DNA from 3 places in the Pseudomonas sp. 3B-A001-10F genome. Region 1 is predicted to be linked to each of the others. Evidence: predicted binding sites of a transcription regulator. Region 1 holds the regulator's gene; each other region holds the start of a gene.
The links. Region 1 encodes sigma-54, which starts transcription at its own class of promoters, with help from an activator protein. Its sites were predicted from a motif close to ANTGGCATNNANNTTGCTNT; they were not measured.
Positions count from the first base shown of each region.

Region 2: a site for sigma-54 is predicted at 3,354-3,373, ahead of glnK (P-II family nitrogen regulator). Genes of this name have one in related genera too.
Region 3: a site for sigma-54 is predicted at 3,692-3,711, ahead of glnA (type I glutamate--ammonia ligase). Genes of this name have one in related genera too.

Region 1 covers NZ_JBQYFW010000032.1:9,628-14,705, reverse strand. Annotated here, with positions in the region: gene rapZ (RNase adapter RapZ) at 1-352, opposite strand, end outside; gene ptsN (PTS IIA-like nitrogen regulatory protein PtsN) at 355-819, opposite strand; gene hpf (ribosome hibernation-promoting factor, HPF/YfiA family) at 831-1,139, opposite strand; gene AC0ZWN_RS23340 (RNA polymerase factor sigma-54) at 1,213-2,706, opposite strand; gene lptB (LPS export ABC transporter ATP-binding protein) at 2,894-3,619, opposite strand; gene lptA (lipopolysaccharide transport periplasmic protein LptA) at 3,619-4,164, opposite strand; gene lptC (LPS export ABC transporter periplasmic protein LptC) at 4,151-4,723, opposite strand; gene AC0ZWN_RS23320 (KdsC family phosphatase) at 4,732-5,078, opposite strand, start outside.
Region 2 covers NZ_JBQYFW010000033.1:50,519-55,596, reverse strand. Annotated here, with positions in the region: gene AC0ZWN_RS23850 (HAD family hydrolase) at 1-177, shown strand, start outside; gene sutA (transcriptional regulator SutA) at 367-693, opposite strand; gene AC0ZWN_RS23840 (secondary thiamine-phosphate synthase enzyme YjbQ) at 796-1,221, opposite strand; gene AC0ZWN_RS23835 (ammonium transporter) at 1,437-2,774, opposite strand; gene glnK (P-II family nitrogen regulator) at 2,813-3,151, opposite strand; gene AC0ZWN_RS23825 (accessory factor UbiK family protein) at 3,566-3,826, shown strand; gene AC0ZWN_RS23820 (BRO-N domain-containing protein) at 4,186-4,704, shown strand; gene AC0ZWN_RS23815 (N-acetyltransferase) at 4,900-5,078, shown strand, end outside.
Region 3 covers NZ_JBQYFW010000004.1:242,366-247,443, forward strand. Annotated here, with positions in the region: gene glnL (nitrogen regulation protein NR(II)) at 1-534, opposite strand, end outside; gene AC0ZWN_RS06645 (DUF4124 domain-containing protein) at 766-1,389, opposite strand; gene AC0ZWN_RS06650 (DUF4124 domain-containing protein) at 1,386-1,901, opposite strand; gene glnA (type I glutamate--ammonia ligase) at 2,191-3,597, opposite strand; gene thiI (tRNA uracil 4-sulfurtransferase ThiI) at 3,926-5,078, shown strand, end outside.

The DNA of each region.
Region 1 (5,078 bases):
CCAGTGAGCGGTTGGCGTTGCTCAGCGGGTGACGACGGCGGGTTTCGGAGAAACGCTTGAGCAGGGTTTCTTCGTCGGCGTCCAGATACAGGACGTCGCACTGGATGTGTTTGGCCCGGACATCTTCAAGCAGTTCTGGAAAGCGTGTCAGGTGGCTCGGCAGGTTGCGCGCATCGATGGACACGGCTACCAGCGGCTGCGCCAGTTCCGTGTGAATCAGCGCGCGTTCGGCCAGTTCCGGCAGCAAGCCTGCAGGCAGGTTGTCGATGCAGTAATAGCCGTTGTCCTCAAGGACATCCAGAGCCGTACTTTTACCCGAGCCGGAACGGCCACTGACGATGATCAAGCGCATGATTAGTGCCCGTTCTGCTCGTCCAGGACAACCTGATACAACGCTTCATTGCTTGGAGCGCTGCGCAGTTTTTCACGCACTTCCTTGCGATCGAGCATGCTGGCGATCTGGCGCAGCAGCTCCAGGTGCGCATCGGTGGCAGCCTCCGGGACCAGCAAAACAAACAGCAGGTCAACCGGTGCGCCGTCAATGGCGTCGAAATCAATCGGAGCATCAAGGTGCATCAGCGCACTGATCGGTGCTGTGCAACCCTTGAGGCGGCAGTGAGGAATGGCGATGCCGTTGCCAAAACCGGTGGAGCCGAGTTTTTCACGGGCAATCAACGCCTCGAAGACATCTTGCATCTCCAGATCCGCCACTTCGCGGGCGATCAGGTTGGCAATTTGTTCGAGGGCTTTCTTTTTACTGCCGCCCGGCACGTTCACAAGGGAACGGCCGGGGGTCAGGATACTTTCAAGTCGGATCATGGAATGGGGGGTTATCGACCGGTCGCGCCCTGGAGGAGGCTCTGGGTCTTTTCCTTATGCTTTTTGAGTTGACGATCCAGCTTGTCGGTCAGTAGGTCAATGGCGGCATACATGTCGTCATGCTCGGCATTGGCAACCACTTCTCCGCCGGGAATATGCAAGGTGGCTTCGATTTTCTGCTTCAGCTTTTCGACGCACATCGTGACTTGCACGTTGGTGATCTTGTCGAAATGGCGCTCTAATCGGTCGAGTTTTTCGTTGATGTAGGTGCGCAGAGGTTCGGTCACTTCCAGTTGGTGTCCACTGATGTTGACTTGCATACAGCTTCTCCTTCGTTGCCAGTGCATAAAGCGGCAGGCTGGATAGCCTGCCACTGGAACGCTGTAACGTGGCTTACATCAACCGCTTGCGTTCGCTCGAAGGCGCGATCCCGAGGGATTCGCGGTACTTGGCGACGGTGCGGCGAGCCACCTGAATGCCTTGTGCCTCCAGTAAACCAGCGATCTTGCTGTCACTCAACGGCTTTTTCTGATTTTCCGCGGCAACCAGTTTTTTGATGATCGCGCGGATCGCCGTGGACGAGCATTCGCCGCCTTCGGAGGTGCTGACGTGGCTGGAGAAAAAGTATTTCAGTTCATAAATACCGCGCGGGGTATGCATGAATTTCTGCGTTGTCACCCTGGAAATGGTCGATTCGTGCATGCCGACCGCTTCAGCGATGTCGTGCAGAACCAACGGCTTCATGGCCTCGTCGCCGTACTCCAGAAAGCCGCGCTGATGCTCGACGATCTGGGTGGCTACTTTCATCAGGGTTTCGTTGCGGCTCTGCAGGCTCTTGATGAACCAGCGGGCTTCCTGCAACTGATTGCGCATGAAGGTGTTGTCGGCGCTGGTGTCGGCACGGCGGACGAAACCGGCGTACTGGGCGTTGACGCGCAGACGCGGCACCGATTCCTGATTCAGCTCGACCAGCCAGCGCTCGTTGTCCTTGCGCACGATGACGTCAGGGACAACGTATTCGGCTTCAGTGGATTCGATTTGCGAGCCAGGGCGCGGATTGAGGCTTTGCACCAGTTCGATGACCTGGCGCAGCTCGTCTTCCTTGAGCTTCATGCGGCGCATCAACTGGCTGTAATCGCGGCTGCCGAGCAGGTCGATGTAATCGCTGACCAAACGTTTCGCTTCAGCCAGCCAAGGCGTCTTGGCGGGTAGCTGACGCAATTGAAGCAGCAGGCATTCACTAAGGTTGCGCGCGCCAATACCAGCGGGTTCGAATTGCTGAATGCGGTGCAGGACGGCTTCGATTTCATCGAGTTCGATGTCGAGTTCCGGATCGAACGCCTCGAGGATTTCTTCGAGGGTTTCGTCCAGGTAGCCCTGATTGTTGATGCAATCGATCAGGGTGACGGCGATCAGGCGATCGGTGTCGGACATCGGTGCCAGGTTCAGCTGCCACAACAGGTGGCTTTGCAGGCTCTCGCCGGCGGACGTGCGGGTGGTGAAGTCCCATTCGTCGTCATCGCTGCTGGGCAGGCTGCTGGCGCTGGTCTGATAGACGTCTTCCCAGGCGGTATCGACCGGCAGTTCGTTGGGGATACGCTCGCTCCAGTCGCCTTCCTCCAGGTTGTCCACCGTGGGCGCGGTTTCCTGATACGAGGGTTCCTGGATCTCGGTGTTGGGCTTCTGTTCGGCGTTGTCGGCCATGGGGTCGGAATTGTCGAAGTCTTCGCCTTCTTCCTGGCGTTCGAGCATCGGATTGGATTCCAGCGCCTCCTGGATTTCCTGTTGCAGATCCAGGGTCGACAATTGGAGCAGGCGGATGGCCTGTTGCAGCTGCGGTGTCATCGTCAGCTGCTGGCCCATTCTCAAGACTAGCGATGGTTTCATGGCAGGGGCTTAACACCTTATTCGCCGGCGCTATGCGCCATCCACTACAGGGCGCCGGGGCGCCAAACTTAAGCAAATTATATGCCTGAAACTGAAGTGTTTGCCTAGAGCGCTGTAACAATTAAAGCGTATTAATTCCTGCTTGAATCGATACAGCGCCCGGGCGGCGCACCGGGCACTGTTACGCTTACAAGCGGAACTCGTGGCCCAGATACACTTCCTTGACCAGATCGTTGGCCAGGATGGTTTCTGCATCGCCTTCGGCGATCAGTTGACCATCGTTGACGATGTAAGCGGTTTCGCAGATGTCCAGCGTCTCACGGACGTTGTGGTCGGTGATCAATACACCGATGCCCTTAGCCTTGAGGTGGTGGATGATCTGCTTGATGTCGCCGACCGAGATCGGATCGACACCGGCGAACGGTTCGTCGAGCAGGATGAATTTCGGTGCCGTTGCCAGCGCGCGAGCGATTTCCACCCGGCGACGTTCACCACCGGACAGGCTCATGCCAAGGTTGTCGCGGATGTGGCTGATGTGGAATTCCTGCAGCAGGCTTTCCAGCTCCTTGCGACGGCCGGCCTTGTCGAGCTCCTGACGGGTCTCGAGGATGGCCATGATGTTGTCGGCCACCGACAGTTTGCGGAAGATCGACGCTTCTTGCGGCAGATAGCCGATACCGGCCTTGGCGCGACCGTGCATCGGCTGGTGGCTGACGTCCAGATCGTCGATCAGCACGCGACCCTGATCGGCCTGTACCAGGCCGACGATCATGTAGAAACACGTGGTCTTGCCGGCACCGTTCGGGCCGAGAAGGCCGACGATCTGGCCGCTGTCGATCGACAGGCTGACGTCACGCACGACCTGGCGGCTTTTATAGGCCTTGGCCAGGTGCTGAGCTTTCAGAGTTGCCATTACTGGGTTTTCTCGTCGGTTTTCTTCTTCGGCTGGATCACCATGTCGATGCGCGGACGCGTTTCGGTGACCTTGCTGCCGGTAGCGCGACCAGCGCTGGCCAGTTTCTTCACGGTGTCGTAGACGATTTTCTCGCCCTGAGTGACGTTGCCGTCTTTGTCGACGACCTTGGCCTTGTCGATCAGCACGACGCGGTTTTGCTGGGCATGGTATTGAATCGTCACGCCGTAGCCTTGAACCGGTTTGGTGTCGCCCTGGGTTTGCAGCTGCTCGAAATAAGCCAGGTTGCCCACGGAGGTCACTACGTCGATATCTCCATTCGGCGCGCGAGTCATGGTGACGGTGTTGCCTTTAACGATCATCGAACCTTGGGTGATGATCACATCACCTTTATAGGTGGCGATGCCGTTCTTGTCGTCCAGTTGGGCGTCGTCGGCCTGAATGCGGATAGGTTGCTGCTGATCGTTCGGCAGAGCCCAGGCGCTCACGCTTCCCAGTGCTGCGCCCAGACTGAGCAAAATAGGGAGGGTTTTAACGAGCCTCATACTGTCCTCTTACGTTCGATAGCAGGTGTATCCTGCTTTCCTTCAGGTACGCTTTCATTCCAACGCCAGTCGATACACCGCCAGCGCCGTCGATTCTAACGGGTTGCTCGGTCTGCGCATATTCCTGCTGCGGGAACACGGTCATGCGAGTGGACGTGATCAGGATGTCACGCTTCTTTTCATCGGTGCGCGCAACGCGTACCGAGTCGATCAATTCGACTTCGGTGCCGCCTGAGTTCACTTCACCGCGCTCACTGGTCACGTGCCACGGAAATTCTGTTCCGCGATACATGTTCAGGTCGGGTTTGGTCACGAGCGTGACGTCGGTTGCCTTCACGTGCTCGGCTTTTTCGGACGTCATCTCATACTGCACCTTGCCATCCGGCAGGTATTGCAGGGTATGCGTGTTGGTTGCATACCAGTCGATAGGCGTTTCAACCGAGGTGACCGGTGGTTTGTCGAGAAAGCGTTCCGGGCTGATATTCCAATAGCCGACCGCTGCGAAAATCGCAGCGATGCAGCCGAACAGCAGGAAGTTACGAAATTTTTTGCTGAACATGGTTTGGCTCACAGGTACGCGGCGTTGGCCGCATCGAGGCGGCCCTGGGCGCGCAGGATCAATTCGCAGAATTCGCGGGCGGCGCCTTCGCCACCACGGGCGCGGGTAACGCCATGGGCGTGCTCGCGGACGAAATCGGCAGCGTTGGCCACTGCCATGCCCAAGCCTACCCGGCGGATCACCGGCAGGTCAGGCAGGTCGTCACCGAGGTAGGCGACTTCTTCATAGCTTAGGCCCAGTTGCGCAAGCAGGCCGTCGAGCACGACCAGTTTGTCTTCACGGCCCTGAAACAGGTGGGGAATCCCCAGGTTTTTCGCTCGACGTTCAACGACGGGTGTCTTGCGACCGCTGATGA
Region 2 (5,078 bases), on a different contig from region 1:
CATATTGGCGATCATCCGGGCGATGACATCGCTGGAGCACAACAGGCGGGGTTGCGGGCAATCTGGTTTAATCCGGCGGGGAAAGTCTGGGAAGCGGATCGTCTGCCGGATGCCGAGATTCGCAGCCTGAGTGATTTGCCAGCCGTACTCGCACGCTGGAATGCCACCTCGAAATAATCCACAAACCCTGTGGGAGCGAGCTTGCTCGCGAAAGCGTCAGGTCAGTCACTGCAATGCTGTACGACCTACCGCATTCGCGAGCAAGCTCGCTCCCACAAGGGAACAGTATTCACTTCAGCTCATTTATTCCAGGCATGAAAAAGCCCGCAGCGACGGCGGGCCTTTTCAGCAAGCCAGCGGCACGCCTCAGATAGGGCGGCTGCCGTACTTGTTGTCCGGCTTTTTCGGAGGATCGGCGACCACGTTGGCCTCCACTTCCTGAACCTTGCCGCCTCGCGACAGGAACTCTTCCATGGCCTTGGCCAGGGCGTCGCGTTCCTTGTTCTTGGCTTCAATGCTCGGCAACTCATCTACCGACACCGCAGCCTTGGCTTTGCCTTTGGCAGCCGGGGCCGGCGTATCGTCACCGCCATCGTCGTCAGCAACGTCTTCCGCTGCTGCTTCCAGGCCTTCTTCGGCCTCGTCTTCGTCGCCTACTTCGAGGTCGTCGTTTTCCAGATCATCGTCGCTCATGTTCTACCTCATGACTTGCGAAAAGCAGATTAGTTATAGACCAGCTTTGGCAACTGTCGAAAGTCGCCGTTAAAAAATCAGTAACCATTGATGACCAACGGTTTACGCCCCTTCACCGTGCAAGGTGGCGAGGACTTTTCGGGCACCGCCATGATCACGGTGCTCGCCCAGATAAACGCCTTGCCAGGTTCCCAGTGCCAGGCGACCTGCCGAAACCGGCAGACTGATCTGGCAGCCAAGCACGCTGGCCTTGAAGTGCGCCGGGAGGTCGTCCAGGCCTTCGTCGTTATGCTCATAGCCGTCTGTTCCTTGTGGGATCAGACGATTGAAAAATCGTTCGAAGTCGCGACGTACCGCCGGATCGGCGTTCTCGTTGATGGTCAACGACGCCGAGGTATGCTGCAGCCACAAATGCAACAGACCGACCCGGCACTCCCTGAGTTCAGGCAGCCCTGTGATCAACTCGTCCGTCACCAGATGAGAGCCCCGGGGCCGTGCCCGCAGGGTTATCAGAGTCTGTTGCCACATACAGTTCTCCGCACGTTCGGGGCGCATTCTAGCGCGCTCTGGGAAAAAACAAAGGCCCTAATATTCCTGCAATGATGTAAGCCATTGGCCGTAGAAAAACGCTCGTCGTAAACACGACCAAAGCCGTACGAAAAATCCTTTCAGCTGCTCTCTTTGCGACAAATTCCAGACAAAAAAATGCCCGGCGAACCGGGCAAGTTTTTTAGTGCGCGTACTTACAGGTTGTAGCCGCGTTCGTTGTGTTGTGCCAGATCGAGGCCCACCGACTCTTCTTCCTCGGTCACACGCAGACCCATGACGGCGTCCAGGACCTTGAGGATGATGAAGGTGACGATCGCGGTGTAGATCACCGTGAAGCCCACGCCTTTGACCTGAATCCACACTTGCGCACCGATATCGGTAACGGTGCCGAAGCCACCCAACGCCGGCGCAGCGAACACACCGGTGAGGATCGCGCCGAGGATACCGCCGATACCGTGCACGCCGAACGCGTCCAGGGAATCGTCATAACCGAGTTTGCGTTTCAGGGTTGTGGCGCAGAAGAAGCACACCACGCCTGCGGCCAGACCAATCACCAATGCGCCCATCGGGCCCACGGTGCCAGCAGCCGGAGTTATCGCTACCAGACCGGCAACCACACCCGATGCGATACCCAGTGCGCTTGGCTTGCCGTGGGTGACCCACTCGGCAAACATCCAGCCCAGTGCCGCAGCAGCGGTAGCAATCTGAGTGACCAGCATCGCCATGCCGGCAGTGCCGTTGGCCGCTGCAGCGGAGCCGGCGTTGAAGCCGAACCAGCCGACCCACAGCATCGCCGCGCCCATCAGGGTGTAACCGAGGTTGTGCGGCGCCATCGGGGTGGTCGGGAAGCCTTTGCGCTTGCCCAATACCAGGCAGGCAATCAGACCAGCCACACCAGCGTTGATGTGCACCACGGTGCCGCCGGCGAAGTCGAGTACGCCCCAGTCCCACATCAGGCCGCCGTTGCCGGACCAGACCATGTGCGCAATCGGTGCGTAAACCAGGGTGAACCAGATGCCCATGAAGATCAGCATCGCGGAGAACTTCATCCGCTCAGCGAACGCACCGACGATCAGCGCCGGGGTGATGATCGCGAAGGTCATCTGGAAGGTGATGAACACCGCCTCAGGGAACAAAGCCGCTGGGCCGGTCAGGCTCGAAGGCGTGACACCGGCGAGGAACGCCTTGCCCATGCCGCCGAAGAACGAGTTGAAGTTGACGACGCCCTGCTCCATGCCGGTGGTGTCGAACGCAATGCTGTAGCCATAAATGACCCACAGGATGCTGATCAGACCGGTAATGGCGAAGCACTGCATCATCACGGAAAGAATGTTTTTCGAGCGAACCATGCCGCCGTAGAACAGCGCCAGGCCCGGGATGGTCATGAACAGCACGAGGGCTGTCGAGGTGAGCATCCAGGCAGTGTCGCCGGAATTGAGGACCGGGGCCGCCACTTCGTCTGCCGCCATTGCAAGGCTTGGCATTACGATGGACAACAGGGCTCCTAGCCCTGCGAATTTACGCAGAGTCATATTGTTTTCTCCTGGGGCGTTGGGGTTTGTGGCGGCGCTTAGATCGCGTCGGTATCGGTTTCGCCGGTACGGATGCGGATCGCCTGTTCCAGATTGACCACGAAGATCTTGCCGTCACCGATCTTGCCGGTGTTGGCCGCTTTGGTTATCGCCTCGATAACCCGATCAAGATCCTTGTCGTCGATGGCCACGTCGATTTTCACCTTGGGCAGAAAATCGACCACATATTCCGCGCCGCGATACAGCTCGGTGTGACCCTTCTGCCGGCCGAAGCCTTTAACTTCAGTAACGGTAATGCCCTGCACGCCGATTTCGGACAGCGACTCGCGCACGTCGTCCAACTTGAACGGCTTGATGATGGCAGTGACTAGCTTCATGAAAACTCTCTCCCGAATTGGTGGACTTGCCCCAGGAAAACAAACCCGACTCAAGTCTAAGCGCAGTGCCTGGCTTTGTAACGCATCGTCGGCCTTACCTGCCCGACTGACGCCAGCTAACCGCTGCCGACGAAACTCCCCGCTCCGTCTGCCGCACTGCATTCGTCACAGCGACTGCATCAGTGCATGGGTCACTACCGACTAAGCAGAAAGCTTGCCATCTCGCCAAATTCCCCTGATTTCAATCCCTTGGCCGCTGCCACAGGCGTTAGCGCGAAAAAGGCCCGACGGTTACGCACAACAACGGTGCGTCGCCGCCCGCCCTCTTGCGCGAAAAGCGTGCATCCATGCCTGCATCAGTGACTATAGACACTGCGTGATACACTGCCCGCCACTGTTTACAGGACACATTCCATGCTCGCGCCCAAAGACTTCCTCGACGCCCTGAGCGGCACCGCCTCACGCCTGTTCAGCGGCGACACCCCGCTGCCGAAAGCCGAAATCGAAAGCCAGTTCAAGATGCTGCTGCAAAGCGCCTTCAGCAAACTCGACCTGGTGAGCCGGGAAGAATTCGATAGTCAGATGGTTGTGTTGGCGCGTACTCGCGCTCGCCTCGAAAGCCTCGAAGCCAAAGTCGCCGAGATGGAAGCAAAGCTGACGCCGCCCGCTGAATAATCCGCGCCCCCTGTAGGAGCTGCCGAAGGCTGCGATCTTTTGATCTCCAGCCCTTCAACCATCCCGGCAACGTCCTACAACCTGAATGACCGCCGTCCGATTGCGCCGAAAAGCCCAGGTTTCTAAGCTCACCCGATGCTGAATGTTCAGCACCGGGTTTGGCGACCCGAACAGCTTAAGGCGCACGACAACCATGATGGCGGCTACATTTACCGCCACATCGTTTCATGGCGGTTGTGCGTGGGAGACCTTCGGGTCTGCCGGGTTCCTTTTGCTCCGGTTCGCCAACCCGCGTACAACTGCCACCCAATCGTTTGGCGACGATTGAGGGCAGCCCCTTAAGCAAGAGGAACTGCTCCATGAATCAAGAAGAGACTTATCTAAGCCCGCACATCTTCACCCGCCACAAACTCCCCCTCCACGCCCTCCTCATCCAGAACCAACCCTGGTTCTGCGCCCGAGACCTGAGTCGCCTGCTGCACATCTACCTCAACGAACGCATGCTGCGAAAACTCGACCACGACCAATACCAAACCCGCAAAACCTTGATCCACAACCAGATCGAAAACGCCCTGCTGATCAGCGAATCCGGCATCTACGCCCTCCTCGTCTACCACTACTGCCCCGAATACCGAGCCCTGCGGGAATGGATCACCCACCAGGTCATCCCCACCCTGCGCGACGCCCAACACCCCAGCACAAGCGAACGCCCACATCTCAGCTTGCTCAGTTGGCCGGACATGACGTTGAGTTTGTTGCATTGGAATAATCAGCCGTGGATACGGTTGCAGGATGTGCCACACATGGTGACGGAGCGAGAACAAGCAAACCGCACGGTTGTGAACTCATGGTGGAGAAAGGCTCTGCAATTGATCTGAATTTTTGCGCTGCAACCTCACCAACGGTCATTTCAGTGATACCACTGAAATGACCTGTCTTGTGTCTTCGTTAACTCGCCCCCCCTACTCCGAAATCCTCCACTCACAGAAGTAACGTCCTACAAAACGCGTCCCCCACGTCTGATTTCGCTGCCCCCTCTCTGCTGGCTATCTTCTGCGACCAGATCCAAACAGATGAAAACAATGAGAAGAAAAGGCAAAGCAACGGATCTTCGTAACCAGACATTCAGATCAAACTCGCGAAAGATCGCCTACAAATTCTTTCTAAAGAACATTGCCCCGAGAATCCCAAATATTGATGCAGCAGCGGTCAAGTTTGAGCCAATTACCCCAGCAGCGATAAAGCAATACTT
Region 3 (5,078 bases), on a different contig from region 1:
GGCTTCTTCAATGATCACGTTGGTGTAGTCGCGCAGGCTTTCTTCCGGCAGTTCGCGGGCCAGCAATTGCGCAGCGCCACGGATGCCGCCGAGCGGATTTTTGATCTCGTGGGCGAGACCACGCACCAGCATTTTGCTGGTTTCCTGTTTCGACAGTTGCGCCTCTTCCTTGGTGATCCGCAGCAGGCGGTCACGCGGGTGGACTTCCAGCAGCAACATCGTGGCGCCGTTGCTGAGGATCGGCGTCACCGCGTAATCCACGGTCAGCGTCTGGCCGGTCAGTGCGGTGAGCATCGCTTCGCGCTTGGTGAACGGGTGCGCCTGCTCTACCGCTTGGCGCAACGAATTCAGCGCTTCGGTCGATTCTGTGAACAGCTCGCTGATGAATTGCCCATGGCTACGCTGCCCGCTGATGGCGAGCAGCATCTCCGCCGCCGGGTTCATGTACTCAAGGCGCAATTCGGCGTCGAGCAGGATGGTGGCGGTGGTCAGGTTGTCGAGCAGCAAACGGTGGATTGCGTCGCTAATAGTCATCGGAGCCTCTTTTGGGGGCGGAGCGTGCGCAACAAGCAAGCGTCGGTGAACGGAAAATGCAAAAACCAAACCAAGGCTCCGAAAAGAAGCGTTCGTCGCCTGAAACAGGCGTTTGACGCTCGTTTGAGTGGCAGGGTGCCAGCTCGAACGGGAAGTTTCGAACCAAAATGGGTTGGAATGTGAGTACGGTGCAGTCTGTTGCACCAATATAGTGCGCAAAGCTGGGCGGAGTTAGAAGAAACGCAGGAAGGGGTTTTTCGGCTCGGGCGGTTTGTCTTTCAGCGGGCATTCCGGGCGCACGCCGTAGTCGTCGGCGATGCAGGGTTTGACTTGGCGTTTCTGCGCTAGGGAAATGCGTAGCATGTGGAAGGGCTGGTTGGCGGTGCGTTCGACGGTGCGTCCTTCCATGTCGAGGATTTCAACCGAGAGATTGTGGCTGCCACGATCGATGTTGCTGAGCGGGAAGACCGGGCTCAGCCCCGGTTCGCCGGTGGCCTGGCCATCCAGCAGCAGTCGATAACGATGACCTTTTTGCAGGCCCGGTTCGCTGGTGACGCTGACGATGATTTCGCCGGCGCTGCTGCGAATCGTTGCATCGGGTTCAGGTACCAGAATGCGCAGCATGTCGTAGTGGAAGGGCGGTTGCTCTGGGGGTTTTTTTGCAGTTGTGATTGGCACGGCGACGGTGGGGTTTGCGGACATGCGATTGCTGTTCGCGATCGGTACGCGCTTGGCATTGCCACGCGGCTGGTCGGTGTAGACGCGATTGCCTTGGGCATCGATATAAGTGAACACCTCAGCCGATGCTTGCAGCGTGAGCAGCGCCAGCACCGCGATCAGCCACGCACGAATCATGGCTTGTGCACCCGCTGTACGCTGAGAGGGACTGGCGCGCTCTGCTGGATGACCGTCTGCCCGTCAATCACCTGCACCGCTAGACGATGTTCGCCGCGATCAACGTTCACCAATTGCAGGATCGGCACGTTGCTCGGCTGGCCGTAAGGCTCATCGTCCAATACCAGCCTTAATTGATGAGGCGGTCGAAGGCGCGGCTTGATCAGCACATTGACGGTGAAGGTGCCGTTGTTCGCGCGCAATGCTTCTTCGGTGGGCAGTCCGGCGAGTTCAAGAATGTCGTAGGCGTTGCGCGCAGGTTCACGGTTGTCGGTTTCGGGCGCGGGTGGTGCGCTGGGCGCCTGCGGCTCGACCCGATTGAGCGGCGGCAATTCCACCGGTTGTGCCTGCACGCCGTCCGGCGAGTGATCGCTGTACACCGTGTGGCCGTTGGCATCGGTGTATTTGTAGATCTGCGCGGCGGCGGGCAGGGCGATCATCAGCAATAGAATGTAGAGAAAGGTGCGACCCATGAAATCGACCGGGATTGAAAGCGATGGGGTGCAGCATAGGACAGGTGTGGCGGTTGGCCCAACCCTGCACACATCCAGAGATCATTCATACACCACAATTGATCGTTCCCACGCTCTGCGTGGGTACGCCTCAAGGGACGCTCCGCGTCCAGTGACGCGGAGCGTCACGGGCTGCATTCCCACGCGGAGCGTGGGAACGATCAGCATCACGTCATAAATCGCGGGCAATAAAAAAGGCCTCCCGAAGGAGGCCTCTTTCACTCACGCCGCGTAGCGCAGCGCTACCGGATCAGCAGCTGTAGTACAGCTCATATTCCAGTGGGTGTACGAAAGTGCGAACCTTGATTTCTTCTTCCGATTTCAGCGCGATGTAAGCGTCGATGAAGTCGTCGGAGAACACGCCGCCCTTGGTCAGGAACGCGCGGCCCTTGTCCAGCTCTTCCAGGGCTTCTTTCAGGCTGCCGCAAACTTGCGGGATCTCTTTCGCCTCTTCAGGCGGCAGGTCGTACAGGTTTTTGTCAGCTGCGTCGCCTGGGTGGATCTTGTTCTGGATACCGTCCAGACCGGCCATCAGCAGCGCTGCGAAGGCCAGGTACGGGTTGGCAGCCGGATCCGGGAAGCGTGCTTCGATACGGCGGGCTTTCGGGCTCGACACGTAAGGAATACGGATCGAAGCGGAACGGTTGCGAGCCGAGTAGGCCAGCATTACCGGAGCTTCGAAGCCTGGCACCAGACGCTTGTAGGAGTTGGTCGCCGGGTTGGTGAAGCCGTTCAGGGCCTTACCGTGTTTGATGATGCCGCCGATGAAGTACAGAGCGGTATCGGACAGGCCGGCATAGCCTTCACCGGCGAAGGTGTTCTTGCCGTCTTTCCAGATCGACATGTGTACGTGCATGCCCGAACCGTTGTCGCCGTACAGTGGCTTCGGCATGAAGGTCGCAGTGCGGCCGTAAGCGTCAGCAACGTTGTGGACAACATACTTCAGGGTTTGGGTTTCGTCGGCTTTCTTCACCAGGGTGTTGAACTTGACGCCGATTTCGTTCTGGCCGGCAGTCGCCACTTCGTGGTGGTGAACTTCGACGGTCAGGCCCATTTCTTCCAGTGCGTTGCACATGGAGGTACGGATTTCGTGGTCGTGGTCGAACGGTGGAACCGGGAAGTAGCCGCCTTTGACGCCTGGACGGTGACCTTTGTTGCCACCTTCGATGTCCTGGTCGGACATCCACGAACCTTGCTCGGAGTAGATCTTGAACATCGAGCCGGAGATGTCCGACTTGAATTTCACCGAGTCAAAGATGAAGAACTCAGGCTCCGGACCGGCGAACACGGTGTCACCGATACCGGTGGCTTTCAGGTGTTCTTCGGCGCGCTTGGCGATCGCACGTGGGTCGCGGTCGTAGCCTTGCATGCTCGAAGGTTCGATGATGTCGCACACCAGGATCAGGGTGGCGTCTTCGGTGAACGGGTCGAGAACGGCAGTTTCGTCAACCGGCATCAGGATCATGTCGGAGGCTTCGATGCCTTTCCAGCCAGCAATGGAGGAACCGTCGAACATCTTGCCGACTTCGAAGAAGTCTTCATCCAGCGCATCGCGAGCCGGCATGGTCACGTGGTGCTGAGTGCCTTTGGTGTCCGTGAAGCGCAGATCAATCCACTTGACGTCATGATCTTTGATGAGTTGAACCGTCTTCGACATATGTCCTCCGGGTGGCTTCGGGCTTGGTAGTGGATGCCCTTGAATTTGGGTGATGCCGGCGCGAATACTCTGCCAAGGCAACCTGCCTCACAAGGGAGCAAATTGCATGCCAGTGCCCCAGCATGGGTTTTTTGCCCCAAATTCACGCTTATAAAGGTGCAAAGCACCTGATTGTGGAAAATCTCGCCCTGTAATGTAGCGTCTTGAGTCAGAAATGACCTGTTTTGGTGCGTGCAAAACCTTCTGCACATTAACTGGTTAAACCTTGAGCAATTTCCGCTATAATCCGCGCCCCCCTTTTTCGGCTGGCCGTTCGCGCGCTGTTTTCATGAAACTAATCGTAAAAGTCTTCCCCGAGATCACCATCAAAAGCCGACCTGTCCGGACGAAGTTCATCCGCCAGTTGGCCAAGAACATCCGCACCGTGCTCCGTGACCTGGACCCGGCCGTGGTGGTGAACGGTGTGTGGGACAATCTCGAGCTGGAAACCCGCGTTACCGACCCCAAAGCCTTGAAAGAGATGGGTGAGCGCCTGACCTGCATGCCGGGCATTGCGCACTTTCTGCAGATCGACGAGTACCCGCTGGGCGACTTCGACGACATCACCGAGAAGTGCAAACAGCACTACGGCGATGCACTGGCCGGGAAGATTTTCTCGGTGCGCTGCAAGCGCGCGGGCAAGCACACCTTCAGCTCGATGGACGTCGAAAAATACGTCGGCAGCAAGCTGCGCCGTGAGTGCGGTGCTGCTGGTATCGACCTGAAAGCACCGGAAATCGAAGTCCGCATCGAAGTTCGCGACAAACGGTTGTTTGTCATTCACAGCCAGCACAACGGCATCGGCGGTTACCCGCTCGGTGCGTTGGAGCAGACGCTGGTATTGATGTCCGGCGGCTTTGACTCAACCGTTGCGGCGTACCAGATCATTCGTCGCGGCCTGATGACGCACTTCTGCTTCTTCAATCTGGGCGGTCGTGCCCATGAATTGGGCGTGATGGAAGTCGCGCATTTCATCTGGAAGAAGTACGGCAGCTCGCAACGCGTGCTATTTGTCAGTGTTCCGTTCGAAGAAGTGTTGGGCGAAATTCTCGGCAAAGTCGATAACAGTCATATGGGCGTCGTATTGAAGCGTATGATGTTGCGCGCGGCTTCCAACATCGCCGATCGCCTGCACATCGACGCGCTGGTCACCGGCGAGGCGATCTCCCAGGTGTCGAGCCAGACCCTGCCGAATCTGTCGGTGATCGACTGCGTGACCGACAAACTGGTCCTGCGTCCGCTGATCGTGGCGCACAAGCAGGACATCATCGACACGGCCAACGAGATCGGCACCGCCGATTTCGCCCGGCACATGCCGGAGTACTGCGGGGTCATTTCGGTCAATCCGAAGACGGCCGCCAAACGCGGTCGCGTTGAGCACGAAGAGAAAGAATTCGACATGGCGGTCCTCGAGCGTGCGCTCGAAAACGCCAAACTGGTGC